3 regions of the Kribbella endophytica genome follow, and region 3 is predicted to be linked to each of the others. Evidence: riboswitches for the same ligand, from Rfam matches in the RefSeq annotation. Region 3 holds a riboswitch; each other region holds the start of a gene.
The links. Region 3 has a riboswitch for cobalamin ahead of ACYVIO_RS09370 (ABC transporter substrate-binding protein). Riboswitches for the same ligand answer to the same signal wherever they lie in the genome.
Positions count from the first base shown of each region.

Region 1: it holds a riboswitch for cobalamin, as region 3 does, so the genes downstream of both, metE (5-methyltetrahydropteroyltriglutamate--homocysteine S-methyltransferase) here and ACYVIO_RS09370 (ABC transporter substrate-binding protein) in region 3, are expected to answer to the same signal.
Region 2: it holds a riboswitch for cobalamin, as region 3 does, so the genes downstream of both, ACYVIO_RS40930 (ribonucleoside-diphosphate reductase subunit alpha) here and ACYVIO_RS09370 (ABC transporter substrate-binding protein) in region 3, are expected to answer to the same signal.

Region 1 is NZ_BAAGUR010000004.1:396,486-406,847, forward strand. Features, by position in the region: gene ACYVIO_RS33685 (DUF6986 family protein) at 1-567, opposite strand, end outside; gene ACYVIO_RS33690 (IclR family transcriptional regulator) at 697-1,458, shown strand; gene ACYVIO_RS33695 (NmrA/HSCARG family protein) at 1,565-2,530, opposite strand; gene ACYVIO_RS33700 (MarR family winged helix-turn-helix transcriptional regulator) at 2,655-3,119, shown strand; gene ACYVIO_RS33705 (potassium transporter Kup) at 3,127-5,046, opposite strand; cobalamin riboswitch at 5,134-5,350, shown strand; gene metE (5-methyltetrahydropteroyltriglutamate--homocysteine S-methyltransferase) at 5,469-7,772, shown strand; gene rocD (ornithine--oxo-acid transaminase) at 7,846-9,048, shown strand; gene ACYVIO_RS33720 (VOC family protein) at 9,045-9,401, opposite strand; gene ACYVIO_RS33725 (oxidoreductase) at 9,508-10,332, shown strand; gene ACYVIO_RS33730 (dihydrolipoyl dehydrogenase family protein) at 10,329-10,362, opposite strand, start outside.
Region 2 is NZ_BAAGUR010000007.1:238,929-249,290, forward strand. Features, by position in the region: gene ACYVIO_RS40910 (3-methyladenine DNA glycosylase) at 1-360, shown strand, start outside; gene ACYVIO_RS40915 (DUF2255 family protein) at 370-771, shown strand; gene ACYVIO_RS40920 (class I SAM-dependent methyltransferase) at 764-1,675, opposite strand; gene ACYVIO_RS40925 (DinB family protein) at 1,997-2,578, shown strand; cobalamin riboswitch at 2,637-2,793, shown strand; gene ACYVIO_RS40930 (ribonucleoside-diphosphate reductase subunit alpha) at 2,925-5,873, shown strand; gene ACYVIO_RS40935 (ribonucleotide-diphosphate reductase subunit beta) at 5,870-6,931, shown strand; gene ACYVIO_RS40940 (HAD family hydrolase) at 7,071-7,739, opposite strand; gene ACYVIO_RS40945 (isochorismatase family protein) at 8,701-9,282, opposite strand; gene ACYVIO_RS40950 (MFS transporter) at 9,296-10,362, opposite strand, start outside.
Region 3 is NZ_BAAGUR010000001.1:1,957,786-1,968,147, forward strand. Features, by position in the region: gene ACYVIO_RS09345 (sterol carrier family protein) at 63-443, shown strand; gene ACYVIO_RS09350 (hypothetical protein) at 395-1,195, opposite strand; gene ACYVIO_RS09355 (MFS transporter) at 1,355-2,644, shown strand; gene ACYVIO_RS09360 (RBBP9/YdeN family alpha/beta hydrolase) at 2,723-3,313, shown strand; gene ACYVIO_RS09365 (hypothetical protein) at 3,397-4,371, shown strand; cobalamin riboswitch at 4,522-4,710, shown strand; gene ACYVIO_RS09370 (ABC transporter substrate-binding protein) at 4,735-5,763, shown strand; gene ACYVIO_RS09375 (FecCD family ABC transporter permease) at 5,931-6,899, shown strand; gene ACYVIO_RS09380 (FecCD family ABC transporter permease) at 6,896-7,927, shown strand; gene ACYVIO_RS09385 (ABC transporter ATP-binding protein) at 7,930-8,724, shown strand; gene pdxR (MocR-like pyridoxine biosynthesis transcription factor PdxR) at 9,410-10,362, opposite strand, start outside.

The DNA of each region.
Region 1 (10,362 bases), on a different contig from region 3:
GATCTGTTCGACCGAGGTGACCTTGGCGAGGGTGATGACGAAGCCGGGTGTCAGGGCGTCGGCAGCGGCGAGTTCACCGACGAAGAGATCGAGAGTGCGGACCCCGCGTCGACGGGTCGGCGCCTCGAGGGATTTGATGCGCAGACCGTGGTACGGCGGTGCGGTCCCAGCCTTGACAGCCGATACCAGAGCACGTGCCGCGGCAACAGCCGCAGCGTCTTCCTCCTCGTCAGAACGCGCGCCGTACCCGTCCTCGAAGTCGATCCGCAGATCCTCGATCGGCTCGGCGTCCAGCTTGGCGCGGACGCGGTCATAGACCTCGGCCGACAGCCCAATCCCCAGCGCCGAGGCCAGCTCCTCAGCCGTCCCACCGTGAGCATCCAGCGCGGCCCGAGCCTCACCACCCCAAGCACCAACAGTCCCCACCGAGTACTGATCACCCGGCACATACACCGTATGAACAGGCTGCCGCACTCCCCGATCCCCCGGGTACCGCGTGGTCAGTACGGCGTCGGCCTCGGCCAGCCGTCGGTCCAGGTCGCCGACGAGAGCGTCGAGGTCTGTCATACCCACCACCTTAATCTCCGCGAATTCCGTATGGCGGAGACTAATATCCACACAACGAAAGCCGCAAGAGCTGACGCTTCCGGGATCTGGCGCTAGACTTCCGCCATTCGGAAACCGAAGGAGACCTCAGTGGCGGAAACCACCGGCACCGCCCGCTCGGGCAGCGTGCAGTCGATCGAGCGCGCGTTCGGCCTGCTCGAACTCATGGCCGACGCCGGCGGCATGCTCGGCCTGTCCCAGCTGGCCACCGCCTCCGGGCTCCCCCTGCCGACGATCCACCGCCTGGTCCGCACGCTCGTCGACCTCGGCTACGTCCGCCAGGAGCCGTCCCGTCAGTACGTGCTCGGCCCGAAGCTGATCCGCCTCGGTGAGACCTCGTCGCACATGCTCAGCGTCTGGGCCCGGCCACACCTGGCCCGCCTGGTCGACGAGCTCGGCGAGTCCGCCAACATGGCGATGCTCGACGGCGACCAGATCGTCTACCTCGCGCAGGTCCAGTCGCGGCACTCGATGCGCATGTTCACCGAGGTCGGCCGCCGGGTCCTCCCCCACTGCACGGCGGTCGGCAAGGCGATCATGTCCCAGCTGCGCGACGCCGAGGTCCGCGAACTGCTGCAGCGCACCGGCATGCCGAAGCACACCGAGACGACGATCACGGACGTCGAGGAGTTCGCCGCGCAGCTTCGCAAGGCGCAACAGGACGGGTACGCCACCGACGAGGGCGAGCAGGAGCTCGGCGTTCGCTGCATCGCCGTACCGGTGCCCGACGTTCCGTCCCGCCTCGCGATGTCGATCTCGGGCCCCGCCGGCCGGATGACCGAGACCCTCGTGGACCGGGCGATCCCCCTGCTCACACAGGCCGCCCAGTCCCTGTCGGACGACCTGCGCTAGGCCACCCGAAGGATCAACCCCCACCCCTCTCAAGTACCAACCACCAACCGAGGGCCGGTACTTGAAAGGCGCACCGGCGACGAGGCTGTGGCCCCCGCGACCGCACTTATCGCGCGAGCTCGGTGTGGTGCTCGGCGAACCACTCGCGGAAGGTCTGCAGCCGCGGGTTCAGCTCACGCGCCAGGTCGAGGTCGCGGTCGTTGGTGAACTCCTCGTGGTTCTCCGCGTAGTACTGGAACATGTTGCCGAACTCGACGGCGCCCGGGAACCCGAAGGACCGGAAGTCGTCCCAGCCGTGCGGCGCGTACGTGACGGGCTCACCGAGGACGTCGCTCATCGTCGCCGCCAGCTCGGCACCGGTCAGCGCCTGCCCGGCGATCGCGACCGTCTTGTCGATGAACTCCGGCCCGCGGCGGAAGATGCCGAGCGCGGTCCGGCCGATGTCCTCGACGGCGATCGCGTTGATCGGGCTGTCGCCCATCGGCAGCGTGAGCACGAAGTTGCCGTCGGCATCGCGGGCCGGGCCCAGCGAGTCGACGAGGTTCTCGTAGTAGAAGGTGGTCCGCAGGAACGTCGTCGGTACGCCGGCTTCGCGGAACAGGTCGTCGGCCTCGCTCTTGGCGTCGAAGTGCGGCACCTTGTACCGGCCGTCGTCCAGGGTCGGAACGCGGTCGGTGTCACCGAAGTGCGGGCGGGTGTCCTCGAGCGTCGACCAGATCACATGCTGTACGCCGGCATCACGCGCCGCGCGGGCCGCATTGCCGGCCTGCTCCAGTTCCATGTCGGCCGCAGACCGCGCAGCGACCTCCGCTTCGCTGCGCTGGGCGAAGTAGTTGGTGACGACGTACGCGCCGTACACGCCGTCGAACGCCTTGCGGAGGCTGTCCTCGTCATCCAGATCGGCCTCGACCACCTCGGCGCCGGCCGCGGCCAGCTTCTGCGCCGCCGCGCCGTTCGCGTTCCGGGTGATCGCCCGGACGGTGAACTGCTTCGCCGGGTCGGCCAGGATCGCCCGCACCAGGCCCCCGCCCTGGATACCGGTCGCGCCGACGACAGCGATGATCTCCGTCATGTCAAACTCCTTGATTGTCATGAATCTTGACTACTTCTCAGAGCGTAGACACCACCGGATGCTTAGTCAAATATCGTGACTATCACGTAGGATGACCACCAAAGGACGGCGGAAGGAGAGTCGGTTGGTCACCCGATCGGAGCGCAGGGCAGCGGATCCCGACCTGGGCGTGCTGTCCGGACGACTGCTGTTCGCGGTCCAGCGGGAGATGTTCGCGACGCTGGCGACGCAGGGGTTCGACGACCTCAAGTACCGCCACGGCGCCGTACTGGCCTATCTCGCCCCCGAAGGCGTCCGGGCGACCGAGCTGTCCCGGCTGTCCGGTCAGCACAAGCAGATCATCGGCACGCTGGTCGACGAGCTCGAAGCCCTCGGCTACCTGGAACGCCATCCCGACCCGAGCGACCGGCGCGCCAAGCTCGTCTGTCCGACCGAGCGCGGGCTGGCCCAGATGCGGGCCGCCGACGCGATCGTGGACGATATCGAGGCCCGGCACGCCGAGCGGCTGGGCGCGAAGAACTACCGGCAGTTCAAGCAGATGTTCCACGACATCACCGACCACCAGCGCGGCCGCAGCCCCGAGGAATAAGGCAGGCCTAGACGTCGATCCGCGATCCCATGATGACCACCCGGTCGCGAGGCAGCCCGAAGTACTCGGCGGCGTCGGCGCTGATGTGCGACGTGGCCACGAACAGCCGGCTCCGCCAGCGCGCCATGTCCGGGTGCTCACCGAGCCGCAGTTCGATCGTCGACAGGAAGTACGACGTGTCGCTCAGATCCAGCGACGCCACCTCGGAGCTCTGCTCGGCCGCCAGCCGCAGAACGGCGGCCACGTCCGGCGTCTGGACATAACCGAAGCGGGCCGTCACGTGGACGATCCGGTCGTCGTCGAACCCGAGGTCGTCGATCGTGATCCGCTCCGCGTCCTCGACCGTCGGCACCGGCTCGGTCTCGATCGACAGGATCACGACGTTCTCGTGCAGGATGTGGTTGTGCTCGACGTTCGCGCGCATCGCCAGCGGCACAGTGTCCTTGCCACGGTTGAGGAAGACCGCCGTACCGGGCACCCGGCGTAGCGGCGGCTGCGCCTCGTGCAGCTCGTTGATGAACGTCGTCAGCGAGCCTTCCTGACGCTCGCGGCGGGCAGTGACCAGCGAACGCCCGCGCTGCCAGGTGGTGAGCACGGTGAAGACCGTGATGCCGATCAGCAGCGGCAGCCAGGCGCCGTGGACGAGCTTGGTCAGGTTCGCCGCGAGGAACAGCAGCTCGATCGACAGGAAGACTGCTCCTCCGCCGATCACCACCCACATCGGCTTACCCCACTGCTTGCGGACGATGTAGAAGAACAGCACGGTGTTGATCGTGACCGTGGCCGTGACCGCCATGCCGAAGGCGAACGCGAGCGCGGCGGAGGTCTGGAACGCGAAGACCAGCGTCAGCACCGAGATCATCAGCGCCCAGTTGATCCACGGCACGTAGATCTGCCCGATCGTCTTGCTCGACGTGTGCAGGATCCGCAGCCGCGGCAGGTAGCCGAGCTGCACCGCCTGGCGGGCGACCGAGAACGCACCGGTGATGACCGCTTGAGACGCGATGACAGTCGCCGCAGTGGCGAGCAGAACCAGTGGGATCCGTCCCCACTCGGGCACGAGCAGGAAGAACGGGCTGCTGACCGACGACTCGTCCTTCAGCACCAGCGCGCCCTGGCCGAGGTAGCTCAGGATGCACGCCGGGAACACGAGGATCAGCCAGGCCCGGGTGATCGGCGCGCGGCCGAAGTGCCCGAGGTCGGCGTACAGGGCCTCGGCGCCGGTGATCGCGAGCACGACCGCGGCCAGCGCGAAGAACGCGTGGCCGAAGTGGTTGGTCAGGAAGCCGATCGCGTACGTCGGCGACAGCGCCTTCAGGATCTCCGGGTGCCGCGTGATCCCGCCGATGCCGGCGGCACCGATGGTGACGAACCACAGCACCATCACCAGACCGAACGACCGGCCGATCCGGCCGGTGCCGAGGCGTTGCAGCGTGAACAGCACCACGATGATCGTCGCGGTGATCGGTACGACGTACGCGTCGAGCCCCGGCTGGACGACCTTCAGACCCTCGACCGCGGACAGCACCGAGATGGCCGGCGTGATCATCGAGTCGCCGAAGAACAGCGACGCGCCGAAGATGCCGAGCCCGGCCAGGATCACCTTGGTCCGCCGGCTGCCGTTGGTCCCGTGGCTGCGGATCAGCGTGATCAGCGCGAGGATGCCGCCCTCGCCCTGGTTGTCCGCGCGCAGCACCAGCAGCACGTACTTGATCGTCACGATGATCGTGACCGCCCAGAAGATCAGCGACACGATCCCGAACACGCTGTCGGCCGAGACCGGCACCGGGTGCGGGTCGCCGGGGTTGAACACGGTCTGGATCGTGTAGATCGGGCTGGTCCCGATATCCCCGAACACGACGCCGAGCGCGCCGATGGTCAGCAGGGTCCGGGACTGCACGCGGCCGTCCGCTTCATCGGCGGTCATCGCGTCAGCCTGTTCACGCGCGCATTGAACCACCCCCAGTTGGCTGGCAGACCGATCACACTCGCCTGGTGCTGTGAGAATTCTGTGAGAAAGTGGTGACGCAGTGGTTCGGCCCGATCGCCAGTCGGGTCGTCGTAAGAGGGAACCCGGTGGAACTCCGGGACTGCCCCGCAGCGGTGAGTGGGAACGACCGCCGTCATCAGCACTGGACCGGAGGACCGGTCTGGGAAGCGACGGCCAGTAGGTGTCCGGAACGACGGACGCGCCCACGAGTCCGAAGACCTGCCCCTGCCCGCCGTACGTCGTCGTACGGCGGTGACCGCGTGACCTCGTGGGAAGGTCGGCCGTGCGCGACCTGTCGCGCCTGCCTGCTGTTCTCCGGGGTACGGGGTCTTCGAGACTGCCTCGCCAAGGAGAGACACTTGAACACCCAGTCAGCCGCACGATCCACCGTGTACGGCTACCCGCGCCAAGGCCCGAACCGCGAGCTGAAGAAGGCCATCGAGGGCTACTGGAAGGGCACCGTCAACGCGGACGCCCTCCGGCAGACCGCCGCCGAACTGCGCAAGGCCAACTGGCAGCAACTCGCTGCCGACGGCATCGACGAGGTCCCCACCGGTGACTTCTCGTACTACGACCACGTGCTCGACACGTCGGTCCTGCTCGGCGCGATCCCCGAGCGGCACCGGGCGGCCGTGGCCGCGGACCCGCTGGACGGGTACTTCGCGATGGCTCGCGGCACCCAGGAGGTCGCGCCGCTCGAGATGACCAAGTGGTTCGACACCAACTACCACTACCTCGTCCCCGAGCTCGGCCCCGACACCACCTTCACCGCCGACACCAGCAAGCAGGTCGCCGAGCTTCGCGAAGCACTCGATCTCGGCCTGACCGCCAGGCCGGTCGTCGTCGGCCCGATCACCTACCTGCTGCTGGCCAAGCCCGCGCCGGGCGTCGACGAGCACTTCGAGCCACTGTCGCTGCTCGACAAGATCCTGCCCGTGTACGCCGAAGTGCTCGCCGACCTGCGCGCCGCCGGCGCCGGCTGGGTGCAGCTGGACGAGCCCGCCCTGGTCCAGGACCGCTCGCCCGACGAGCTCGACCTGACCGCCCGCGCGTACGCCGTACTGGGCGGTCTGACCGATCGCCCGCGCCTGCTCGTCGCGTCGTACTTCGACCGGCTCGGCAAGGCGCTGCCTGTGCTCGCCAAGTCGCCGGTCGAGGGCCTGGCGATCGACTTCACCGGTCCCGCGGAGGGCAACCTCGACGATCTGGTCGCGTCCTCCGAGGTCCGCTCCAAGCGGCTCGTCGCGGGCGTCGTCAACGGCCGCAACATCTGGATCAACGACCTGACCAAGTCGCTGGCCACGCTGACCCGGCTGCGCTCGCTGGCCGGTCAGGTCGACGTCAGCGCGTCGTGCCCGCTCCTGCACGTCCCGTACGACGTCGCAGCCGAGGACGGCATCGACCCCGAGGTCGCGCGCTGGCTGGCGTTCGCCCGGCAGAAGTCCGCCGAGATCGCCACGCTGACCCATGGCTTCACCGAAGGCGCCGAAGCGATCGCCGACCAGCTGAACGCGAACCGGGCAGCCCTGGACTCCCGGAGCGGCTCGGCGCTGACCAACAACCCGGACGTCCGGGCGCGGGTCGCCGCCGTCACCGCGGCGGACAGCCGCCGCTCCACGCCGTACGCCGAACGCAGCGCCGCCCAGCAGGCGCGGCTCGGTCTGCCGTTGCTCCCGACCACCACTGTCGGCTCGTTCCCCCAGACCGGCGAGCTGCGCAAGGCGCGCGCCGACCTGCGCGCCGGGCGGATCGACGCGACGCAGTACGACGAGCGCATCGAGGCCGAGATCCAGGAGGTGCTCGCGTTCCAGGAGAAGGCCGGGCTCGACGTTCTCGTGCACGGTGAGCCCGAGCGCAACGACATGGTCCAGTACTTCGCCGAGCAGCTCGACGGGTACCTGGCGACGCAGCACGGCTGGGTCCAGTCGTACGGCACCCGGTACGTCCGGCCGCCGGTGCTGGTCGGCGACATCTCCCGCCCGGAGCCGATGACGGTTCGCTGGTGGGCGTACTCGCAGCTGCAGACCGAGCGTCCGGTCAAGGGCATGCTGACCGGACCGGTGACGATGCTCGCCTGGTCGTTCGTCCGTGACGACCAGCCGCGCAGCGACACCGCACGTCAGGTCGCGCTGGCGCTGCGGGACGAGGTGAACGACCTGGAAGCGGCCGGCGCCGCGGTGATCCAGGTCGACGAGCCGGCCCTGCGCGAGACCCTGCCGCTGCGGCAGGCCGACCGTGCGGCGTACTTGAACTGGGGCACCGAGGTGTTCCGGCTGACGACCAGCGGCGTGCGTGCGGACACTCAGATCCACACGCACATGTGTTATGTCGAGTTCGGCGACATCCTCAACGCGCTGGACGAGATGGAGGCCGACGTCGCGAGCCTCGAAGCGGCCCGTTCGCACATGCAGGTCGCCCACGAGCTCGGCGACGCCGGCTACCCGCGTGGCGTCGGGCCGGGCGTCTACGACATCCACTCCCCGCGCGTGCCCGGTACGCCGGAGGTCGTCTCGCTGCTGGAGAAGGGCCTGGCCGCGATCCCGGCCGAGCGCCTGTGGGTCAATCCCGACTGCGGCCTGAAGACCCGCGGCTGGCCCGAGGTCCGCGACTCGCTCGACAACTTGGTCGGCGCGGCCCGGACTGTCCGCGAACAGCTCAGCTGATTCCGTAGCAGGTGGTACAGAGTTATGCTTCGCTGTACCACCTGTTACCCCTGAGCCTCGAGAGGACGGCCCCGTGATCGATCCGGTGACGCTGGAAGAGCAGTACGGCGCGCACAACTACCACCCGCTCCCGGTCACCATCGCGCACGGCGAGGGGGCCTGGGTCACCGACACCAACGGGCAGCGCTACCTCGACTGCCTGGCCGGCTACTCCGCGCTCAACTTCGGTCACCGGCACCCGGCGCTGATCGCCGCCGCGACCGAGCAGCTCGGCCGGGTCACGCTGACCAGCCGGGCCTTCCACCACGACCAGCTCGGCCCGTTCTGCGCGGAGCTGGCCGCGCTGGCCGGCAAGGACGCGGTCCTGCCGATGAACTCCGGCGCCGAAGCCGTCGAGACCGCGCTCAAGCTGGCGCGCCGCTGGGGCTACCTGGTCAAGGGCGTACCGGACGGCAACGCCACCATCATCGTTGCTGACGGCAACTTCCATGGCCGGACCATCAGCATCATCAGCTTCTCCGGCGACGCGGTCGCGCACGACAACTACGGGCCGTACACGCCGGGCTTCCGCTCCGTCCCGTACGGCGACGCCGCCGCACTGGAGGCCGCGATCGACGAGACCACGGTCGCGGTGCTGCTCGAGCCGGTGCAGGGCGAGGCCGGCGTGATCGTCCCGCCCGAGGGCTACCTTGCGGCCGTTCGCGCGGCCTGTACGGCGAACAACGTGCTGATGATCGCCGACGAGATCCAGTCGGGTCTCGGCCGCGCCGGCGCGACCTTCGCGAGCGAGCGGGCGGGCGTCGTACCGGATGTGTACATCCTCGGGAAGGCACTCGGCGGCGGCATCGTCGCGCTGTCGGCCGTGGTCACGGACCGGGCGATCATGGACGTCATCACGCCGGGCACCCACGGCAGCACCTTCGGCGGCAACCCGCTCGCCGCCGCGGTCGGGCGCGCGGTGGTGAAGCTGCTCGAACCGGGTGATCTCCAGCTGCACGCACGCGACCTGGAGACCGCGCTCCGCGAGCGACTCGAACCGCTCAGCGCGCACGGTCTGGTCGGACTGCGCGTCCACGGTCTCTGGGCCGGGCTCGATCTCGACCCCGCGCTCGGCACCGGTCGCGATCTCTGCGAGAAGCTTGCGGAGCACGGCGTACTGGCCAAGGACACCCACGGTTCGACGATCCGGCTCTCGCCGCCGCTGACCATCACGAGCACCACGCTCGACTGGCTCACCGAACGCTTCACGCTGGCACTGAAGTCCTTGGCCGCCTAGGCCGCGCCCCAGACGAGGCAGAACTCGTTGCCGTCGGGGTCGCGGAAGGTCGCCCACTCGTCCCCGTCGTAGATATCCAGTGCCCTGGTCGCGCCGAGCCCCAGGACGCGCTCGATCGCGGCGTCCCGGCGCTCCGCCGGGACCCGCAGGTCGAGGTGCACCGGGTTCTTCCGCTTCGCCGGCAGGTCGGGCACCACGCAGAAGTCGATCCGGACCGTTGCCCCGTGCAACTCGACGACCTCGTCACCGTTGGCCCGCAGCTCACCGCCGAGGAACCGCTGCCAGAACCGTCCGAGCGCCCAGGGATCGAGGCAGTCGACAGCGATCGCGGCCAGCTCCGGTACGTCGTCCATACGGCCATTCTGAGGGGTTCTGCTGGTACCTGGCACGCCAGGGACTCCCACCCGCGGCCCGGAGTGCTGTTCGATGGACGAACAAGCCGTTCACGGAAGGAACTCCATGTCCACCTGGTTCATCACCGGTTGCTCGACCGGGCTCGGCCGCGCCTTCGCCGAGGCTCTGCTCACGCGCGGGGACAACGTGGTCGTCACTGCCCGGGATGTCGCGAAGGTCCAGGACCTGGCCGACGCGTACCCGGAGACCGCGCTCGCTCTCCCGCTCGACGTCACCGACGACGCACAGGTCACCGACGCCGTCGCCGCGGCCGAGAAGCACTTCGGCGCGATCGACGTGCTCGTGAACAACGCCGGCTACGGCTACCGCGCCGCCGTCGAGGAAGGCGCCGACGCCGACGTCCGGCAGCTCTTCGAGACGCACGTGTTCGGCACGGTCCGGACCATCAAGGCCGTCCTGCCCGCCATGCGCGAGCGTCGCGGCGGCACGATCGTGAACCTCTCCTCGATCGGCGCGCGGATCAGCCCGGAGGGGTCGGGCTACTACTCCGCCGTCAAGGCCGCGGTCGAGGCGCTCACCCTCTCGCTGCGCAAGGAGGTCGCGCCGCTCGGCATCACCGCGATCGTCGTCGAGCCCGGCGGCTTCCGGACCGACTTCGCCGGCCGTTCGCTGCTGCAGTCCGCCGAGGCGATCGCCGACTACGCCGGTACGGCGGGCAAGCGCCGCAAGGAGAACGACACCGTGCACGGTACCCAGCCGGGCGACCCGGCCAAGGCCGCCGCCGCGCTGATCGAGGCCGTCGAGTCCGACTCCCCGCCGTACATGCTGATCCTCGGGAACGACGCCTCCACCGCCTTTCGCGCTGCCCTCGACAACCTGCGCACCGAGGCCGACCAGTGGGAGCTGGTCAGCCGGGCGACCGACTTCTAGGAGTGGGCGAGCTGCACGCCCGGCTTCGGC
Region 2 (10,362 bases), on a different contig from region 3:
GAACCGGCCCGCCCCCTCAACGTCCTGCAACCAACCCGCGACCAGCAGCCTCAGCTGGAACAAGGCGGCTGCCTGCACGCCAACATGGACCTCTACAAGTGGGCCACCAAACTCGCCCCCTTCACCCCCAGCACCCTCCTCCTGACCTGCTTCGAGCTGGCCAAGGACATCCGCACCCTCGACATGCGAGCCTCCCCGTACGACCTGGCTCCCCTCGGCTACTCCCCCATCCCCATCGAAACCCCCACAGGCAAAGCCGAGTACGCCGCCGCCCAACGCGCCTTCGCAGAACGCTCCAAGCCCCTCCGAGAACAACTCGTCGCCCTCTGCGACAACCTGCTCAACACCACCAGTCACTAGCCTCGAGACATGGCTGAGCTCTGGACTCCCGACGACCTCCAGCGAATCGCTGCCGCCGACGAACTGCAGATCGCCCCCAGACGCACCGACGGAACCCTGCGGCGCTGGGTGCCGATCTGGGTGGTGTCCGTCGATCAGCAGGTGTACGTCCGCACCTGGTACCGCCGAGACACCGGTTGGTTCGCTCACGTACTCGAGTCCCACCGGGCCTGCATCCGCGTTCCGGGCTTGCAGGCCGACGTCTCCGTCGAGGACGTCGGCACCGGATCGGAGCAGCTACGGCTGAAAGTCGACGAGGCCTACCGCACGAAGTACGCGCGCTACGGCACCTCGACCGTCGACCAGATGGTGGCAGCCGAAGCGGCAGCCACCACGCTGCTACTCACCCCGGAGCATGACCGTCTCAGCTGACCTTCGTCGCCTTCAGTGCGAACAGCAACGGGATCCGTGGCGCATCGTCCGGCAAACGCCACCAGCCTTCTGGCGTCTGGACCATCGACGGCCAGCGCGGCCATTGCAGCACCTCGGACTCGCGCAAGCTGTCGATCCGCAGCCCCGCAGCCGACAGCGTCGTGACCAACTCCCCCAGCCCGTGCATCCACTCGTAGCTGGTGTTGCGGCCGGGCACCTCGTCGCCTGTGTACGTGACAGTCGACTCGTGCGCGATCGCCCCACGCCCTTCCAAGTAGTCGTGCCGCAGCACCAACTCCTCGGACTCCCCCGGCAGCCCAACCGGCCGCAGCGAATTCAGCAACGGATGGAACTCGACGATGTACACGAACCCACCCGGCTTCAGCAGCCCACTGACCACCTCGGCCCACTTCGCCAGGTCAGGCAGATAACAGAGCGCACCCTTGCCCGTGTAGACGACATCGAACTGCCGCCCGCTGAACGCCTCGCCCGCGTCGTACACGTTCGCCCGCACGTACTCGATCCCGGCGCCGGCCGCATCGGCCAACCGCCGCGCCTCGTCCAGCGACCGCCCCGAAAGATCCAGCCCGAACGTCTTCGCGCCCTTCCGGGCAAAGGCGATCGTCTCGGTCCCCAGGTGACACTGCAGGTGCACGACATCCCGCCCGCCGAGCTCCCCCAGGTCGTCCCACTCGTAGTCGGCGAACCAGAACTCCGCCGGCCGCTCGTAGAACGCGCTCGCCGCGTGCAGCGGAGCCCGCGCGTCCCAGTCCGCCTCGTTCGCGGCCACCCGCGCCAGCTCGTCAGCCTCCAACGCCACCGGCTTCTCCTTCTGTCGCCTGGTCCGGTCCTCGTCCTCCCAGTCTCTCCAGGCCCAGGTCCAGGCATCCCCACTCAGGCTCATTTCCGCTCACCCGGCGACACGAGTTTCCCCCTCGGAAGCAGTCCCGTGAGCAGTCACCGCGCCCCCGGACCGTCCCGAGAACGTTCCCCCAGCTCTGCTCACCCAGCGTGACTCTACTCTCGTCGGCCACGCTGAGTAATCACGTTTGGGTCTCACTCCGCACCATCTCCCCGGTCGCGCTCGCACTAGCAGTCGACCACCGGAAGCACCAGCACCGACACGCTGTGCTGATTGACTTTCCGACGTTCGCTCGACCACAATTCGAACACATGTTCGATGCAAGGACAAACCGCGGGGAATCGGGGAGCGTGAGGATCTGTGATGCCGGAACCGTTCGACTGGGACATCCTGGAGCGACCGTCGGCGATGGCGATGGTGCGGGGCCAGCTCGGTTTCAGCTGGATGGTGCTGGCCCAGCGACTGGCCAGACTCACCGACGACGAGTACTTCTGGCGACCGAGCGCGGAGGCACTGACCGTCGTACGGCGCCGGCACGCCGGCCGCTTCCGGTCGCTCGGGTCGGGTGAGTGGGTGGCGCAGTGGCCGGACGAGCCGGACCATCGCGGGCCCCGCACGATCGCCTGGCTGATCGCCCATCTGACCGAGACGTTCTTCGAGCGCTGGGAGTGGACCTTCGGCGAGAAGCTCCAGGGCCGCACCGACATCACGTTGCACGGCAACGCCCGGGACGCGGTCGCCTGGTTGACCCACTGGGTCAACGCCTGGCAGGAGTCCATCGCGGCTTTGGAGGAGGACCAGGCGATGACGGTCGGCCTCAGCCAGGCCACCGAGCTGGACGCCGCGGAGCCGTTCGGCCACGTCGTCCTGCGGCTCAACCGGGAGCTGATCCACCATGGATCGGAGATCATGACGCTCCAGGATCTGCATGCGCTGGCCGCCTGAAACCACTAGATGTGCGACACGCGGCGCGTCAATGCACTACATGTCGGGGTCTACCGCTAATGTTCTGCGTGCTGGTGGTTCTGCCCGGGTGACGCGACCAAGCGCGGCCGGGCGGAGGCAAGAGGGGAATCCGGTGCGAGTCCGGAGCTGCCCCGCAACGGTGAGCGGACAGGTCGTCCGCGAGTCCGAGTACCTGCCACTGGTGCGCGTACCGCCGGTACGCGTCGGTCCGAGACCTCGTGGGTGGGTCGGTGGGCGTCAAGGCAGTCGTACTCGCCGTACTGCCTTGCGTCGCGCGCTCTCGCACAGGTCATGGTCCCCCGGAACTCGCGTGGAGAGAGCGCCTGTGACCATCGTTTCGTCTTCGTCGCCGACCGCATCGGGCACCCTGCCCGACGCGCAGGCCGCGTCCCAGCTGACCGTCGTCCGCCGCGACGGCACCAGCACCGCATTCGACCCGACCAAGATCGCGGTCGCGGTGAGCAAGGCCTTCCTGGCCGTCGAGGGTGCCGAGGCCGGCACCAGCCACCGGGTCCGTGACCTGGTCACCGACCTGACCGCCCGCGTCGTCACGGCCCTGACCAGCCGCGGCGACTCGCGGCGCAGCGTCCAGGTCGAGGACATCCAGGACCAGGTCGAGCTGGCCCTGATGCGCGCGGGAGAGCATCAGGTCGCCCGCGCCTACGTCCTGTACCGCGAAGAGCGCACCAAGGCCCGGACGCCGGCCGACGCGGCCGGGGTCACCGAGGCGCCGGCCGTCACTGTCCGTGCTGCCGACGGAAACACAGCGCCACTGGACGTCGCCCGGCTCCGGCTCGTCATCGCCGAGGCGGCCGCCGGCCTGGACGCCGTCGACCCCGAGCAGATCCTCGACGAGACGCTCGGCTCCTGCTACGACGGCATCGCCCAGCACGAGGTCGAGCTCGCCCTGGTGATGGCCGCCCGGTCGTACGTCGAGACCGAGCCGCAGTACAGCCAGGCCGCCGCGCGCCTGCTGCTCGACCAGATCCGCCGCGAGACGCTCGGCCGCGTGCACGGCGAGCCCCGGCAGGCGACCCAGGCCGACATGAGCACGGCGTACGCCGAGTACTTCCCGCGCTACGTCAGCACCGGGATCGAGGCCGGTCTGCTCGACCCCGAGCTGGCCACCTTCGACCTCCCCCGGCTCGCCGCGGCGATCAAGCCCGAGCGCGACCTGGACTTCGCGTTCCTCGGCCTGCAGACCCTCTACGACCGGTACCTGCTGCACATCGACAAGATCCGGTTCGAGCTGCCGCAGGCGTTCTACCTGCGCGTCGCGATGGGCATGGCGCTCAAGGAGGACGACCGGGAGACGCGGGCGCTGGAGTTCTACGAGCTGCTCAGCTCGTTCCGCTTCATGTCCTCGACGCCGACGCTGTTCAACTCCGGCACCACCCGGCCGCAGCTGTCGTCGTGCTTCCTGACCACGGTCGACGACGACCTGTCCGGCATCTTCGCCGGCATCCGCAACAACGCCCTCCTGGCCAAGTACTCCGGTGGCCTCGGCAACGACTGGACCCCGGTCCGCGGCATCGGCGCCAAGATCCGCGGGACCAACGGCGAGTCGCAGGGCGTCGTACCGTTCCTGAAGATCGCCAACGACACCGCGGTCGCGGTCAACCAGGGCGGCAAGCGCAAGGGCGCGGTCTGCGCCTACCTCGAGACCTGGCACATGGACATCGAGGAGTTCCTCGACCTGCGCAAGAACACCGGTGACGAGCGCCGCCGCACCCACGACATGAACACGGCGAACTGGGTGCCCGACCTGTTCCTGCAGCGGGTCGAGGCCGGCGGCGACTGGACGCTGTTCTCGCCCGACGAGGTCCCGGACCTGCACGACCTGTACGGCGCGGCCTTCGCGACGGCGTACGAGAACTACGAGGCGGCCGCCGATCGCGGCGAGATCCGGGTGTTCCGCCGGGTCAAGGCCGTCGACCTGTGGCGCCGGATGCTGACCGTGCTGTTCGAGACCGGTCACCCGTGGATCACCTTCAAGGACGCCTGCAACCTGCGCTCCCCACAGCAGCACGACGGCGTGGTGCACTCCTCCAACCTGTGCACCGAGATCACGCTGAACACCACCGTCGACGAGACCGCAGTCTGCAACCTCGGCTCGGTCAACCTGGTCGCCCACCTGACCGAGAGCGGTCTGGACGCGGAACTGCTGCGCGACACCGTGAAGACCGCGGTCCGGATGCTCGACAACGTGATCGACGTGAACTTCTACACCACGCCGGAGTCGGAGCGCGCGAACCAGCGGCACCGCCCGGTCGGCCTCGGCCTGATGGGCTTCGCCGACGCGCTGTTCGCGCTGCGCATCCCGTACTCGTCCGACGCGGCCGTCGAGTTCGCCGACGTCTCGATGGAGGCGATCAGCTACCACGCGATCGCGGCGTCGACCGAGCTCGCCGCCGAGCGCGGGACGTACCAGACGTACGACGGATCGCTGTGGAGCCAGGGCGTGCTGCCGATCGACTCGCTCGAGCTGCTGCGTTCGGCGCGCGAGGGCGACGTCCAGCTGGACACCGGCCGGACGCTCGACTGGGAGGCGCTGCGCGCGAAGGTGTTGAAGGACGGCATGCGCAACTCCAACGTGCTGGCGATCGCGCCGACCGCGACGATCTCCAACATCTGTGGGGTCAGCCAATCGATCGAGCCGACGTACAGCAACCTGTTCGTGAAGTCGAACATGTCCGGTGAGTTCACCGTCGCGAACCCGTACCTGGTCGCCGACCTGAAGGCGCGCGGGCTGTGGGACCAGGTGATGGTCTCGGACCTGAAGTACCACGACGGTGTGCTGAGCCGGATCGAGCGGATCCCGGCCGACCTGCGCGAGCTGTACGCGACCGCGTTCGAGATCGAGCCGCTCTGGCTGATCAAGGCGGCGTCGCGGCGGCAGAAGTGGATCGACCAGGCGCAGTCGCTGAACCTCTACATGTCGGCCCCGTCCGGCAAGGCGCTCGACGAGCTGTACCGCTCGGCCTGGCGGTACGGACTGAAGACGACGTACTACCTGCGTTCCCAGTCGGCGACGCACGTCGAGAAGTCGACTCTGAAGGGGACGGACGGTCGACTCAACGCCGTACCGGTCGCCCCGGCCGCAGCTCCGGCACCGGCCGCTCCCGCGGCGGTTCCGGGTCCGGTGGCCTCTCCGGTCGCCGCCGTACCGGCCACTCCCCCGCCGGCGGTGCCGGTCGTCCCGATGGACGACACGTTGCTCCCGGCTCCTGCTCTGTGCAAGATCGACGACCCTGACTGCGAGGCCTGCCAGTGACCACCACCTCCACCGGACTCGGTGAGATCACCGTCGGCGCCGGCCGTGTCGAGGTCGCCGACAAGGCGATGATCAACGCGCGCGCCGACGTCAACCAGCTGCTCCCGCTGAAGTACCAGTGGGCCTGGGACAAGTACCTTGCCGCCTGCAACAACCACTGGATGCCGACCGAGGTCTCCATGCAGGCCGACATCGCGCTGTGGAAGTCGAAGGACGGCCTCACCGAGGACGAGCGCCTGATGCTCAAGCGCAACCTCGGCTTCTTCGCCACCGCGGAGTCCCTGGTCGCGAACAACATCGTGCTCGCGGTCTACCGTCAGCTGACCAACCCCGAGTGCCGGCAGTACCTGCTGCGCCAGGCGTTCGAGGAGGCCGTGCACACGCACACCTTCCAGTACATCTGCACCTCGCTCGGGCTGGACGAGGGCGAGCTGTTCAACATGTACCGCGAGGTCCCGTCGATCTCCGACAAGGACGCCTGGGCGCTGAAGTACACCCGGCACCTGGAGGACGGCAACTTCCGGACCGGTACGCCGGAGGCCGACACCGACTTCCTGCGCGACCTGATCGCGTTCTACGTGGTCTTCGAGGGCATGTGGTTCTACACCGGGTTCGCGCAGATCCTGTCGCTCGGCCGGCGCAACAAGATGGTCGGCATCGCCGAGCAGTACCAGTACATCCTGCGCGACGAGTCGATCCACCTGAACTTCGGCATCGACTGCATCAACCAGATCAAGCTGGAGAACCCGCACCTGTGGACGGCCGAGTTCCAGGCCGAGGTCCGCCAGATGCTCACCGAGGCCTGCGAGCTAGAGGTCGCCTACGGCCGCGCCACCATGCCCAACGGCATGCTCGGCCTGACCGCCGACCTGTGCGAGCAGTACATGCACTTCGTCACCGACCGCCGCGCCGAACAGATCGGCCTCCAGCCCATCTTCGGCGAGTCCCGCAACCCCTTCGGCTGGATGTCCGAGGTCATGGACCTCAAGAAGGAAAAGAACTTCTTCGAAACCCGAGTCATCGAGTACCAGTCAGCCTCAGGCCTCACCTGGGACTGAACAGAGGGCATCTCCGCCACGGAGCGGCGATGCCTCACCCATCGGCCGTCGTACCTGACCCGGAACTGACCGGCGCGATTGGAAGGCCGCCTTACCCTCAGCCGGGACTGACCGGCGCGGATGGGCGGCCGTCGCACTCTCAGCCGGGATTAACCGGCGCGAACGGGAGGCCGTCGTAGGCCTCCCGGAGCGCGGACAGTGTCTCGTGCACCTGGACGGCGCCGGCGGACAGCAGTTCGCCGGCGCCGGTTCCGCCGGTGCGGAGCGCGACGCACGGCAGACCGATCCGCGCCGCCGCCTCGCAGTCCCACACAGAGTCCCCGATCATGACTGCCCGCCCGTCGTCGTACCCGTCGAGCGCGACCTCGAGCAGCTCCGGATCAGGCTTGGTACCCGACGCGTCGTCACCACTGACCCACCGGTCGCCGCCCAACGCGTCGAACTCCAGCAGCTTCACGTAGTGCTCGATGTGTTCACGCGCTCCGGAGCTCGCCAGCACCACCCGCCAGCCACGTTCCTTCGCCGCGGCCAGCGCATCATGCGCCCCCTCGAACAGCCGCACCTCGTGCAGCATCGGGTCGAACTCCTGCTTCCACGCATCCCGTACGTCGTCCCCGTGACGGTCCTCAATGTCGTCCCCCGCCACAGCAGCCACCAGCCGATCGCCACCCATCCCGATCGCCCGATGAATCCGCCAAACCGGGACCGTCACATCGAACCGCCGAAACGCACGGAACCACGCCACCGCATGGTGGTAGTTGGTGTCGACCAAAGTCCCGTCGATGTCGAACAAAACCGTGTCGCTCATCGCCCACCGGTACCCCACCAACCACCACGCACACCGCCCAGCCGAACCCCACCGAACAAGGCAGCCGCGGGCGTCCGGCCGCACGAGGTGCCAGCGGGTGGCCGGGTCCGTGCGGGGCGCGGGCGCGGGCGTCGGGCGCGGGCGTCGGGCGCGGGCAGCCGGGTCCGTGCGGGCGTCGGGCGCAGGTGGAGGTGGCAGGCGGGGCGTCGGGCGCGGGCAGCCGGGAGCGTGCGGGCGTCGGGCGCAGGTGGAGGTGGCAGGCGGGGCGTCGGGCGCGGGCAGCCGGGAGCGTGCGGGCGTCGGGCGCAGGTGGCCGGGTGTGCGCAGATCGCGCGCGCGGGTGCCGGGTGCGGGTGGCGGGCGCGGGCGCCGGTGGCCGGGAGCGCGTGCGGGTGCGGGTGGCCGGGTGTGGATGCGGGCGGCCGGGTGCGTGCGGACGTCGGGTGCCAGTGCGGGTGCGGGTGGCCGGGTGGGTGCAGATGGCGGGCGGGTGGCGGGTGGCGGGTGGGTGCGGGTGCGGGTGGCCGGGTGTGTGCAGGTGGCGGGCCCGGGAGCGTGCGGGCGTCGGGCGCAGGTGGCCGGGTGTGTGCAGATGGTGGGCGCGGGTGCCGAGTGCGGGTGGCCGGGAGCGTGCGGGCGTCGGGCGCGGGTGCGAGTGCGGGTGCGGGTGGCCGGGTGGCCGGGTGTGTGCAAATGGCGGGCGCGGGTGGCGGGTGCGGGTGGGTGTGGATGCGGGCGGCCGGGTGCGTGCGGGCGTCGGGCGCGGGTGCGGGTGGCCGGGTGTGGGTGGCCGGGTGTGTGCAGGTGGCGGGTGCGGGTGGCCGGGAGCGTGCGGATGCGGATGGCCGGGCGTGTGCGGGTGGCGAGCTGGCGTCGGGTCGTCGGCTGACATGTCGTGCGGGTGGCCGGGCTGCGGGGGCCGGGGGCGCCTGCAGGGGTGCGGGTGGCCGGGTGCAAGTGGCTACGGTTGGGTTTTCTCAAGTAGTTGGAGGACCTCGGCTGTCGTGCCCGACTCGCCCAGGCGCGGGAAGATTGTCTGGAGGGTGAAGGCGTGGCCTTCCGCGGACAGGTCCGACATGGCGTCCGTGGCCAGGGTGACGTTGTAGCCGTGGGCGTAGGCCTCGCGGGCGGTGGTGTCTACGCCGATGCTGGTGGCGATGCCGGTGAGGACGATCTGCGTGATGCCTCGGCGGCGGAGGTGGAGGTCGAGGTCGGTGCCGTAGAAGCCGCCCCAGTTGCGTTTGGTGACGACGATGTCTTCGGCGTGGCCGGCCAGGGCGGGGACGATCTCGGAACCATCAGGCACGGGGGTCCCGCCGGAAGGACGTTGGTATTCAGTGCGCCCTGGCATCGAGTCGGCAGGAGTCGCACGGACGCGGACCAGGATGACCGGCAACGACCGAGCACGGAAAGCGTCGGCCAGTTCGGTGGTGCGGGTGATGACGTCGGCGGCGGAGTGCGGCGCGACGGGGAGGGCGGCGACGGCGTTCTGGAGGTCGATGACGACCAGGGCGGTGCGTTCGTCGAGCGTGGTGAGAGCCACAGGGAAGAGCCTTTCACTTGATTCGGTTGAGCGAGCGGTCCAGCACAGTGAGGGCGAACAGCAGTACGCCGACGCCGAGCAGGAACCAGGACAGTTCGTGCAGACCGGAAGTGGTCGCACCGTCGGAGAAGAACGACGCATTGGCCGCGGCGGCGGTCAGCGCGCCGAGGTAGGTACACGTGCGCAGCAGACCGGCGGACGACCCCATCCGCGCGGGATCCGCCTGGTGGTAGAGCGCGTTCTGGTTGGCCAGCCCGTTGAGCCCCTGCGGGAACCCGGCCAGTACGCCGAGCCCGACCAGCAACCACAACGGACTCCAGCCACCGGCGAGGTGAAGCGCGCCACAGGCAACGAGCAGAAGGATGCTTCCAGCAACCAACTTCCCCCGCACCGCCGCCCGCCGGCCGGTGATCGCCGTGATCGCGACCGCGGCCAGCGACATCGGCAGCAGCACCAGCCCCGCCGTCGGCGCGCTCAGCGAGCGTCCCTCCTCCAGCCACTGCGTGAAGCCGTAGAGGAACGAGTACGACACCACGAACGTGCAGATCTGTCGTCCGTACGTCGCCAGCAGCGGCCCGTTCCCGCCGAGCACTCGCAGATCGATGAACGGATCGGCGGCCCGCAGCTCCCGCCAGGTGAACCCGATGCCGAAGACAACCGCCACTCCGATCAGCACGACGGTGGACCAGCTCGGCTTCATCAGGAAGACCATGAAGCTGACCAGCATCGCCGCGAACAGGAAGATCCCGGCGAGATCCAGCTTGCCCTCACCGGAACGCCCCGTTGAGCGAGGCAACCAGATGAAGCCCAGCACCACGCACGCCAACGACAGCGGCACGTTCACCGTGAAGATCAGGTGCCACCCACCGACCCCGATCAGCAACCCACCCAGCGTCGGCCCGATCACCGCGATCACCTGGTTGGCGATCGACAACGCACTCAGCACGCCGGTCGGGCTGGCCATCCCGGTCCGGTCGGCCTCGCTGCGGATCAGCGACATCGACGCCGGGTACGCCGCCGACGTCCCGAAGCCGAGCAGCACTCGCGACGCGATCAGTACGCCGAGCGTCGGCGCCAGCG
Region 3 (10,362 bases):
GTCGCGCTTGATTATCGACCACGAAGGGGGCGGGAGCGAAACCGCGGCTACGCTGGCCCGTCGTGGACTTCGACACGGCGCTACGCCGGTACCAGGCAGGTGAAGCCGAACGGGCCGATCTCAAACTCCTGGTGAAACAACTGCTGAAGCTCCTGGTCGCCAAGGCCCCCGGCCACGCGGTAGAGGTCCGCGTCCCGCCGTACGGCGCAGTCCAGTGCATCGAGGGCCCCCGCCACACCCGCGGCACCCCAGGCGCCGTCGTCGAGATGCCCCCCGAACTCTGGATCGACCTAGGCCTCGGCCGAATCACCTGGCCCGAAGCCCGCGACAGCGGCAAACTCCGAGCCAGCGGCGAGCGCACCGATCTGAGTGCACTCCTGCCGCTGGTCGAGGACTACTTGCCGCCGGTGCCCGAGGACCAGACCGGCGTACGGCCGGAGTAGATGACCAGGTTGCCGTCGCCTTGCATCTGGAGGATGGCGCCCTTCTTGTTCGTCCGGCTCGACCAGAGGGCGGTCTTGCCGACGTAGACAACCAGGTTGCCGTCGGTCTGCATGATGGCGAAGGCGCCCTTCTTGGTGGTCTTGGTGGACCACAGCGGGGTCTTGCCGGCCTTGACCAGAACCAGGTTGCCGTCGCTCTGCATCTGCAGGCGGTACATGCCGTTGCGCGAGTAGAGCAGCTGACCGGTCTTCAGCGCGCGGCCCGGGCTCAGCGTCTCGATGACCGTCCAGCGCGACCAGTAGGCGTGCTTGGCGGTGTCGTACATGACCAGGTTGCCGTCGTCCTGGACGACCAGGCCGGACGGCTTCTTGCCGTTGGTGTTGCTGTGCCAGATCGCGCGGGTGCTGAGGAAGACGACCAGGTTGCCGTCGCGCTGCAGCGAGATCGACGAGCCCTTGACGTTCGTCGCGGTCGACCACAGGGCGGTCTTGCCCTGGTACAGCACGGCGTTGCCGTCCTTCTGCATGACGAACGTGTACTTGTTGTTCCACGACCGACGGTACTGCCCCGGGCGCAGGATCTCGCCGGGCTTCAGCGTGAACGGCACCCCGCTCTGCACCTGCATCGGCGCGGCGGCCGTCGTCGGGCTCGCGTTCGCGGCGACCGGCGCCAGCAGCGCCGTACCGAGTGCCACCGAGCCGGCGGCGACGAGGGCGAGGGCCCGGGTTCGGACCGTCGTGGTCGAGATCATCTGGTGTCCTGTCTGTGCTCCGGGCGCCGAGCCTTCCCCCGCGCCGTTGATGTTGACGCCGGCTGAGGCCGTTTGGTTCCGGTCCAGACCGCGTCCAGAGCCGACGGTAGGGGCGAAATAGGGTCGTCGCGGTGCGCCACCGGGTGCCACTATGTGCCAGTGGCAACAAGTTTCCGCGAGCGCGTGGACCGTCTGAAGGTCGATCTGACCCCGTGGCGGGCGTCCCGCGACTTCCGGATCCTGGTGATCTCGGGCTCGGTCTTCTTCCTCGGCGGCATGGTCGGGTACGTCGCACTGCCGTTCCAGCTCTACCAGCTGACCGGCTCCAACTTCGCGGTCGGCGCGATGGGGCTGGTGACGATCGCGCCGCTGGTGATCTTCGGCCTGTACGGCGGGGCGCTGGCCGACCACGTCGACCGGCGCAAGATGCTGATCCTGACCGGCATGGCGCAGGTGGTGATCTGCGCGGCCCTGCTGGCGAACACGCTGCTCGCGAGCCCGCAGGTGTGGGTGATCTACGTCTGCGGTGCGCTCAACGCGATCGCGTCGTCGTTGCAGCGGCCGTCGCGGGAGGCACTGTTCCCGCGCGTCGTACGGCACGAGGACATGCCGGCCGCGGTCACGCTCAACTCGCTGATCCTGCAGGTCGGCCAGCTCGCGGGGCCGGCGCTTGGCGGCGTACTGGTTGGGACGGCCGGTGTGATGTGGGCGTACGCCGTGGAGCTGGCCGGGCTGGTGATCGCGACCCTGCTGTTCATGCTGCTGGGGTCGTACAAACCGAGCGAGCACAGCACGCCACCGAGCCTGCGAGCGATCGGGGACGGGATCAAGTACGCGTTCCGAAGGCGCGACCTGCTCGGGACGTACGCCGTGGACATGGTCGGCATGTTCCTCGCGATGCCGATCGTGCTGTTCCCGGCGTTCGCGACCGAGGTCTTGAAGGAACCCAAGTTGCTGGGACTCCTCTACAGCGCGGAGGCCGTCGGCGCGATGCTCGCGACCCTGACCAGCGGCTGGGCTCGCCGAGTCCACCACCACGGCCGCGCGGTCGTGATCGCCACCATCACGTGGGGTGCTTCGGTCGGTGTCGCAGGACTCGCGCCGAACATCTGGTTCGCGATCGCGATGTTCGCGGTGGCCGGCGGCGCCGACATGGTCTCCGGCCTCTTCCGCGCCGTCATCTGGAACCAGACCATCCCCGACGAGATGCGCGGCCGCCTGGCCGGCATCGAAATGCTGTCGTACTCGCTGGGCCCCCTGGGCGGCCAGTCCCGCTCCGGCCTCGTCGCCGACCTCACCAGCGTCCGCACCTCCATCGTCAGCGGCGGCATCCTCTGCGTAGCCGGCGTCATCGGCACCGCGGTCTGGCTCAAGGACTTCTGGCGCTACGACGCCCGCACCGACGAACACGCGGTCCGAGAACGAGAACTCCGCGCCACCCCGGGTTAAGGCAGAGCAGGGAAAGATGCCGATTCATCCCGATCGGCTTGACCTTCACATTGGTGTGACCCCATACCGTCCTGCGGTATGACATCAGGGACAACCCGGCGACGGGCCTCGATCATCCATGGCTACGCGGCATCGCCTGAGGATCACTGGTTCGGTTGGCTGGGACAGCAACTCGAGGCGGACGGATTCTCGGTCACGATCGCGCGCCTGCCGAGCCCGCAGGAGCCGGACGCCGTGCAGTGGGCGGCAGCCGTGAGCGCCGATGTCGGGGTCCCGGACGAGGGCTCGATCATCGTCGCGCACAGCCTGGGGTGCCTGGCGGTTCTTCGGCATCTCCGGTCGCTGCCGGCCGGCTGGCGCCTGGGAACCCTCGTGCTGGTCTCGGGGTTCGTAGACCCGCTGCCCGCGCTTCCCGAACTGGACGGCTTCATCGGCGACGGCTGTGACGTGGAGGGGATCAGCGCGTACGTCGACCAACTGACGATCATCCGGTCGGACGCGGATCCGTTGGTCTCGCCTGCGCACACCGACCGCCTGGCCGGCCTGCTCGGGACCTCCGCAGCAGTCGTCCCGGGAGCCGGTCACTTCCTCGCTGCCGATGGCGTCGAGGCACTGCCTGAAGCCCTCGAAGCGATCACCTCGGACAGGAGCCCAAGTCAGGTCGGTTGAGGTACGGCAGCAGCCCGGTCAGGGCCTCGCGATCCTGCGCTACGCCGTCGGGAAGTAGCAGCTGCGGCTAGAGTCGGGTCACCATGCGTATCCGTCCAGTAGTTGTCTTTGCCTTGACCGGTCTGGCCGTCGCCGGCTGTGGTGGTGGGAGCGGTGAAACCGCGCCGAGTGTGCCGCCGCTGGTCTCGGTCAGTACGACGCCAACCGAGACACCGAGCGAGACCCCGTCGGATACGCCGAGCGTGCCGCCGACCGCGCAGGCCGCGGACACGTTGTGCGTGCGGATGGACCAGTCGCTGGTGCAGACGACGTTGGCCGCGCCGGCGGTGACGATCCCGCAGACGCCGGTGCCGGCCGAGATCGGGTTGCCCAGCTTCGACATCTGCGAGTTGGGGCTGAGCACGAATCCGGACGGACCGGCGCTTCGGCTCGGGGTTTCGGTGCTGACGGGGACCAAGGCCGACCTGATCGCGGCGCAGCGGGCGTACGCCGCGACGAAGGCCGAACCGGCGCGGGCGATCGCCGTCGGGCAGGGCGGCTACGGGACGAGCAAGTTCGCCGTGTTCTTGCTGGGCACGCATCTCTACAAGGTCGAGGGACCGGCGGCGACGCCGACCAAGTACGTCGTACTGGCGCAGGAGGCCGCGCGCCAGGCCGCGGGTCTGCCGGAGGCAGCGCCGCTGATCACCCGCACGGAATGCGACCGCGGGACGAACGCCGCCGCCAAGGTGATGGGCACCGTGGCCACGGCCCGCCGCGACAGCGCGACGCCCGCGGGCGACGTCGTCTGCGGCTGGATCACCGCGACCTCTGTGCTCTACACGACCGCCCGGCGGGTTCCCGACGCCGAGGCGGCGATGGCCGCGGTCCGCAAGGCGCCGACGTCGCAGTCGGTCCCGCTCGGCGACGAGGGGTACGTCGACACCGCCACCGGCCGCGGCACGATCCGCGTCGGCACCGACAAGATCGCCGACCTGGTCCCGCTCCCCGGCAGCAAGGTGAAGACCGACGACATGGTCACCTTCGCCCTCGCGATCTCCCCGCTCTACACCCGCTGACGCCTGTACGGCGTACGCGCCTGCCGATCGCCCTGCGGCGGCGGTCGCCTGTACGTCGTACGCGCCTCCGCCGATCGCCCTGCGGCGGCGTCGCCGACTGCTGCCGACGCTGTCCGTGGACCACGTGCTGCGACTGAGTCGCAGCGTGGGTTACGGTGTGGCGGTCGTGGTGTTCGGGAAGCCGGTGGAGTACCGGCGCGGCCCTCGCCACTGTGATCGGGATTGTCCGCTGAGCGTTCACCAGGTGTGAGACCACTGGCCCGGAGGGGCTGGGAAGGTCAGCTCGGCGGATGCGGTCGTCCCGTCAGCCAGGAGACCGGCCACGACGCGTCCCGTCCACGAGGTGTTGGAGGAACGGTCGCCATGGCCGTCGTACCCAAGGCAGTGCTTGCTGCCGTTTTCCTGTCCCTGATCGCTGCCTGCGGAACCGCCGGCGCCGACGAAGGTCCGAGCGCGAGCGCGACGACCGTGAAGAACTGCGGGCTCGACGTCACCGTCGACGGACCCCCGAAGCGGGTGTTCGCGGCGTACCAGCCGGCCATCGAGATGGCGCACGCGCTGGGCATCTCCGACCGCCTGGTCGGCACCGCGTTCCTCGACTCCGAGCCGCTGCCGGAGTACGTCGCCGCGCAGCAGGACCGCAAGTACTACAAGAACATGCCGAGCCGCGAGGAGCTGCTCAGCCTGAACCCGGACTTCGTGCTGTCCGGCTTCAACGACATCTTCAACGCGGCCGGCAGCGACGGCAGCTTCGGCAGCCGCAAGTCGCTGTCCGACCTCGGCGTCCAGACGTGGATCTTCAGCCCGCTGTGCCCGACCGCGGACGGCAAGGGCGACGAGGCGATCGACCCGTCGACGGTCTCGATGGACAACGTGTACGCCGATCTGCGCGACCTGGGCAAGCTGTTCGGCGCGAGCGACAAGGCCGAGCAGGTGATCGCGGACCAGAAGACGCGGATCGCCGCGGTCGAGGCGAAGGTGAAGAGCGCCGGCAAGCCGACGGTCGCGATCGTGCGGCCCGGGCTCGAGGGCGGCGGGATGACCGTGTCCGGTGGGCCGGACTTCGGCACGGTGCTGATCAAGCAGGCCGGTGGGGTGAACGCGTTCGCGGGGCTGACCTCGAAGCGGAACGTGAAGATCAGCGTCGAGGAGTTCATCAAGGCCGACCCGGACTACGTGCTGATCAGCGCCTGCTGCGACGCGACGCTGACCGAGGCCCAAGGGCAGCCGGACGTCGACAAGCTGATGACGAACCCGGCGTTCGCGAACCTGACAGCGGTCAAGAACAAGCAGGTCGTCCCGTGGTTGTTCGCGCACCACTCGGCCGGCGTCCGCGGCGCGAACTCGACCGAACTGATCGCGAAGATCATCCATCCCGACCTGATCAAGTGACCGCGCAGACCACTGACGGCCGACCGGGATTTGCCGGTCGGCCGGGAGCTGGCGATCGCACGGAGGGTCCTCGGGACGCTGGCGTTCGCCGGGGATCTGATGGCCGGCGCGGAGCCGACGGCTCTGGGGGCCTTCTGCACCACGGGCTGACGAAGTCCGGTGGGCTCGTGGTCGCCTTCGTCGTACTGCTGGCGGCTGTGCTGTTGTCGTTGCTCGCCGGTACGGAATGGTTCGCGCCTCGGGATGTGTATCTCGCGGCGGCCGACTTCACCGGGTCCGACACCGATCGGGTGATCCGGTACCTGCGCCTGCCGCGGACCGCGACCGGCCTGATGGCAGGCGCGGCGCTCGGCATGGCCGGCGCGCTGATGCAGGGCGTCACGCGCAACGCGTTGGCCGACCCGGGGATCCTCGGCGTCAACGCCGGTGCCGCGGTCGCTGTCGTCGCGGCGATCGGGGTCTTCGGGGTGACGAGCCTGACCGGGTACGTGTGGTTCGCGATGGGCGGCGCGCTGGTGGCGACCGTCGTGGTCTACCTCGTCGGCGCTCTCGGGCGCGGTGGGGCGACGCCGGTCAAACTCGCATTGGCCGGGGCTGCGTTGTCGGCCATGCTCGGGTCGGTCACGTCGGCGGCGACGTTGCTCGATCTGTCGACGCTGAACGAGTTCCGGTTCTGGGTGGTCGGGTCGCTCACGCTGGCGACCGGGCCGATCGTCGGTCAGGCGTTGCCGTTCGTTGCTGTAGGCATCGTGTTGGCGCTGGTGCTCGGCCGGTCGCTGAACCAGCTGGCACTGGGCGAGGAACTGGCGACAACCCTCGGCACCAGAGTCGGGCTTGTCCGAGTGCTGGCAGGACTCGCGATCATGCTGCTGGCCGGTACGGCGACCGCGATGGCGGGCCCGATCGGGTTCGTCGGCCTCGCCGTACCGCATGTCGCGCGAGCGATCGTCGGCGCGGACTACCGCTGGATCCTGCCGTACTCGCTCGTCCTCGCGCCGACGTTGTTGCTGCTCGCGGACGTGGTCGGTCGCCTGGTGGTCCGTCCGGACGAACTGCAGGTCGGCATCATCACAGCGCTGGTCGGAGCCCCGCTCTTCATTGCATTGGTACGCCGGCAAAGGCTGGCCGAGCTGTGAGCCGGGCTGTGCGGATCGGTCCTCTTTCGGGCCGGCTCGATCTCGGCGGGGTGGTCGTCACGCTCCTTGGTCTGCTGGGAGCTGTTGCTGTGGGCGCCTATTCCTTGACGATCGGGGACTACGAGATCCCGCTCGCACAAGTCCTCAGCACGCTCGCGGGTGACGGCTCGCTGATCATGACCGACGTGGTGGTGAACAACCGGCTGCCCCGAGTCCTCGTCGGGCTCGGCGTCGGGTTCGCGTTCGCCGTATCGGGTGCGATCTTCCAGCGGCTCGCGCGGAACCCGCTGGTCAGCCCCGACCTGATCGGAATCAACGCCGGCGCGGCCCTGGCAGCCGTCGTGGTGATCACGATCCTCGGCGCCAGCCCGTTCTGGCTGCCGGTCGGAGCGCTCGGCGGGTCGTTGCTAACGGCAATCACCATCTATCTGTTCGCCTTCAAACGTGGGGTTGCCGGCTATCGGCTGGTGCTGGTCGGGATCGGCGTCACCGCGATCATCGGCTCGCTCACGGCGTACCTGCTGACCCTGGCCGACATCTACACCGCCAAGAGCGCGCTGATGTGGCTGTCCGGCAGTCTCGCCGGGCGGTCCTGGGCGGAGGTGTGGATGATCGGGATCACCTTGCTGGTCCTCCTTCCCGCCGCCGTGGTCGCGTCGCGGCAGCTCCGCCTGCTGGAGCTCGGCGACGACCTCGCCCGGACCCTCGCCGGACGGGTCGAACTGTCCCGCGGTCTGCTGATCGCGATCGGCGTCGGCCTCGCCGCGCTCGCGACCGCTGCCGCTGGGCCGATCGGCTTCGTGGCGCTGGTCGCTCCGCAGATCGCGCGCCGGTTGCTGGCCGAACGCGCTGCCGGACTGCTCGCCTCCGGCGCGATCGGCGCGCTGCTGGTCGTCGCCGCCGATCTCGTGGCGCGCGAGCTGTTCGCGCCGATCCCGTTGCCCGTCGGCGTCGTCACGGCGTTCCTGGGCGCGCCCTACCTGTTGCTGCTGATGGCCCGAGCCAACCGCGTCGGCCGAGGAGGATAACCATGCTGCGCTCCGAGAACCTCAGCCTCGCGTACGACGGAACGCCGGTCGTGCACGACCTCTCGGTCGACATCCCGCAGGGGAAGATCACCGTGATCGTCGGCGCCAACGCCTGCGGGAAGTCCACGCTGCTGCGCGGCCTCGCCCGCCTGCTGGTGCCGCGCGGCGGGACCGTCTACCTGGACGACGTCGACGTACGCCGAATCCCTGGCGGGCAACTGGCCACGAAGCTCGGGCTGCTCCCGCAGCAACCGGTCGCGCCCGAAGGCATCACCGTCGCCGACCTCGTCGGCCGCGGGCGCCATCCGCACCAGCGGTGGTTCCGCCAGTGGACTCCGGAGGACGAGAAGGTCGTCACCGAAGCCCTCGCCGCCACCGGCACCGCCGACCTGGCGAACCGCTCCCTCGACCAACTCTCCGGCGGCCAACGCCAGCGTGTCTGGATCGCCCTGGCCCTCGCCCAGGACGCCGACACGATGCTGCTCGACGAGCCCACCACGTTCCTCGATCTGGCCCACCAGCTGGAGATCCTCGACCTGGTCCAGGACCTCAACCACCAGCACCACAAGACGATCGTCCTCGTCCTCCACGACCTCAACCTCGCCAGCCGCTACGCCGACCACCTGATCGCCCTCAAGTCCGGCCGAATCGTCGCCACCGGCAACCCCACCGAGGTCATCACCCCCGAGGTCGTAGAACAAGTCTTCGGCCTTGCCTGCGAGGTCATCCCAGACCCGCTCACAGGCACCCCGCTGGTCCTCCCGCGCCCACGCCAACCCATCACACAAGACACCTGACCCGAACCACCCCGACGCCCCGCCCCCACGCGCCACGGCACGCACACCCGCGGCACCCGCCGTCGCCGGAGTGGTGCTCGATCTGGCTGCCGGCGCGGTGATTGGTTGTGCACCGTTCAGCCGCTGGTCGGCGTTCGCCGGGGCTGGGCCGTGCACACAGTGCGTACCGCCGGGCGCGGATGGCGTGCGGGTGCGGACGTCCACCACTCAGCAACCTCCTCCGCACAAGGCCCGGCTGCTGATTCCAAGTAGCAACTGGTCTTCATTGCGGCCCTGTGGGGATTCACCGATGCCCACCACTGATCAACACCTCGGCACGCGGCGCCGGCCGCCGTCTCCAGGCGCGGAGCGGCCTTCGGTGGGGTGGTTGGTCAGTGGTGGGTGTCGACGGGGTGCGGGATGCCTCGCGTTGACCGAGCAACACCTGCCCCGATGGGGAGGCGTTGACCGAGCAACGCCTGACCCGATGGCGGAGGTCGTCTGCGGGACCCGACGCCCGCCACCCATCAACCTTCCGGCAGCGCGTCCTGGGCGCCGGCTCCAGGCGGGAACTGGCGTTCCGGTGGAGTGCTTGGTGGGTGGTGGGCGTCGACGGACTCGCGGCGGCTGCGGGTTGGCCTGCCGCACCGCCGAGGTGGAGAGGAGCGCTGTCCGTGGGCGGCGACTCGGGTGGGAGAAGGCGGGGCTAGAGCTGGGCGGCCAGGGATCCGAGGATCTCGATGGCTTCGGTGATGGCTGTGGGGGTGCGGGCGGCGTAGCCGAGGACCAGACCTGGGGGATGGGGAGTCTGGGTGTGCCAGCTGAGGGGGTGGGTTTTGATGCCTTCGGCGAGGGCCCGCGTGGCGAGGGTTACGTCGTCGAGGGAGGCGTCGGGGAAGGTGATGGTGAGGTGCAGGCCGGCGGCGGCGCCGTGGGTGGTGGCGGTGGGGAGGTGGTTGCTGATGGCATCGATCATGGCGTCGCGGCGACGGCGGTGGCGGCGGCGGGCGTAGCGGAGCTGGCGTTCGAGGTCGCCGGACTCCATCAGGTGGGCGAGGACGAGCTGCGGCAGGGCGGCGTTGCCGAGGTCGGCGAGGCGTTTGGCGGCGATCAGGCGGTCGCGGTACGCCGGTGGCGGGACCATCCAGCCGATGCGCAGCGCGGGGGCGAGCAGCTTGGAGACGCTGCCGGCGTAGATCACGTGGTCGGCGAGCATCGCGCGCAGGGCGGGGACCGGCGGGCGGTCGTAGCGGTGCTCGGCGTCGTAGTCGTCCTCGACGATCAGGCCGTCGGTCTCGGTCGCCCACTGGATCAGTTCGCGCCGGCGTTCGCCGTCGAGGACGACGCCGGTGGGGAACTGGTGCGCGGGAGTCAGCAGTACGGCGCGTACGCCGCTGCGGTGCAGCTCGTCGACGCGTACGCCGTCGGCGTCGACGGGGATGGGCGGGGTGCGCAGGCCGAGGTTCTGCAGATGCTGGCGGGAGCCGAGCGAGCCGGGGTCCTCGACGGCCAGCTCGTGGATGCCGTCGGCGGTGAGGATCTGGGTGATCAGGCTGAGCGCCTGGGCGACGCCGGCGACGATGATGACCTCGGCCGGGTCGACCTGGACGCCGCGGTAGCGGGCGAGCCAGCGGGCGACGGCGAGGCGCAGTTCCGGCG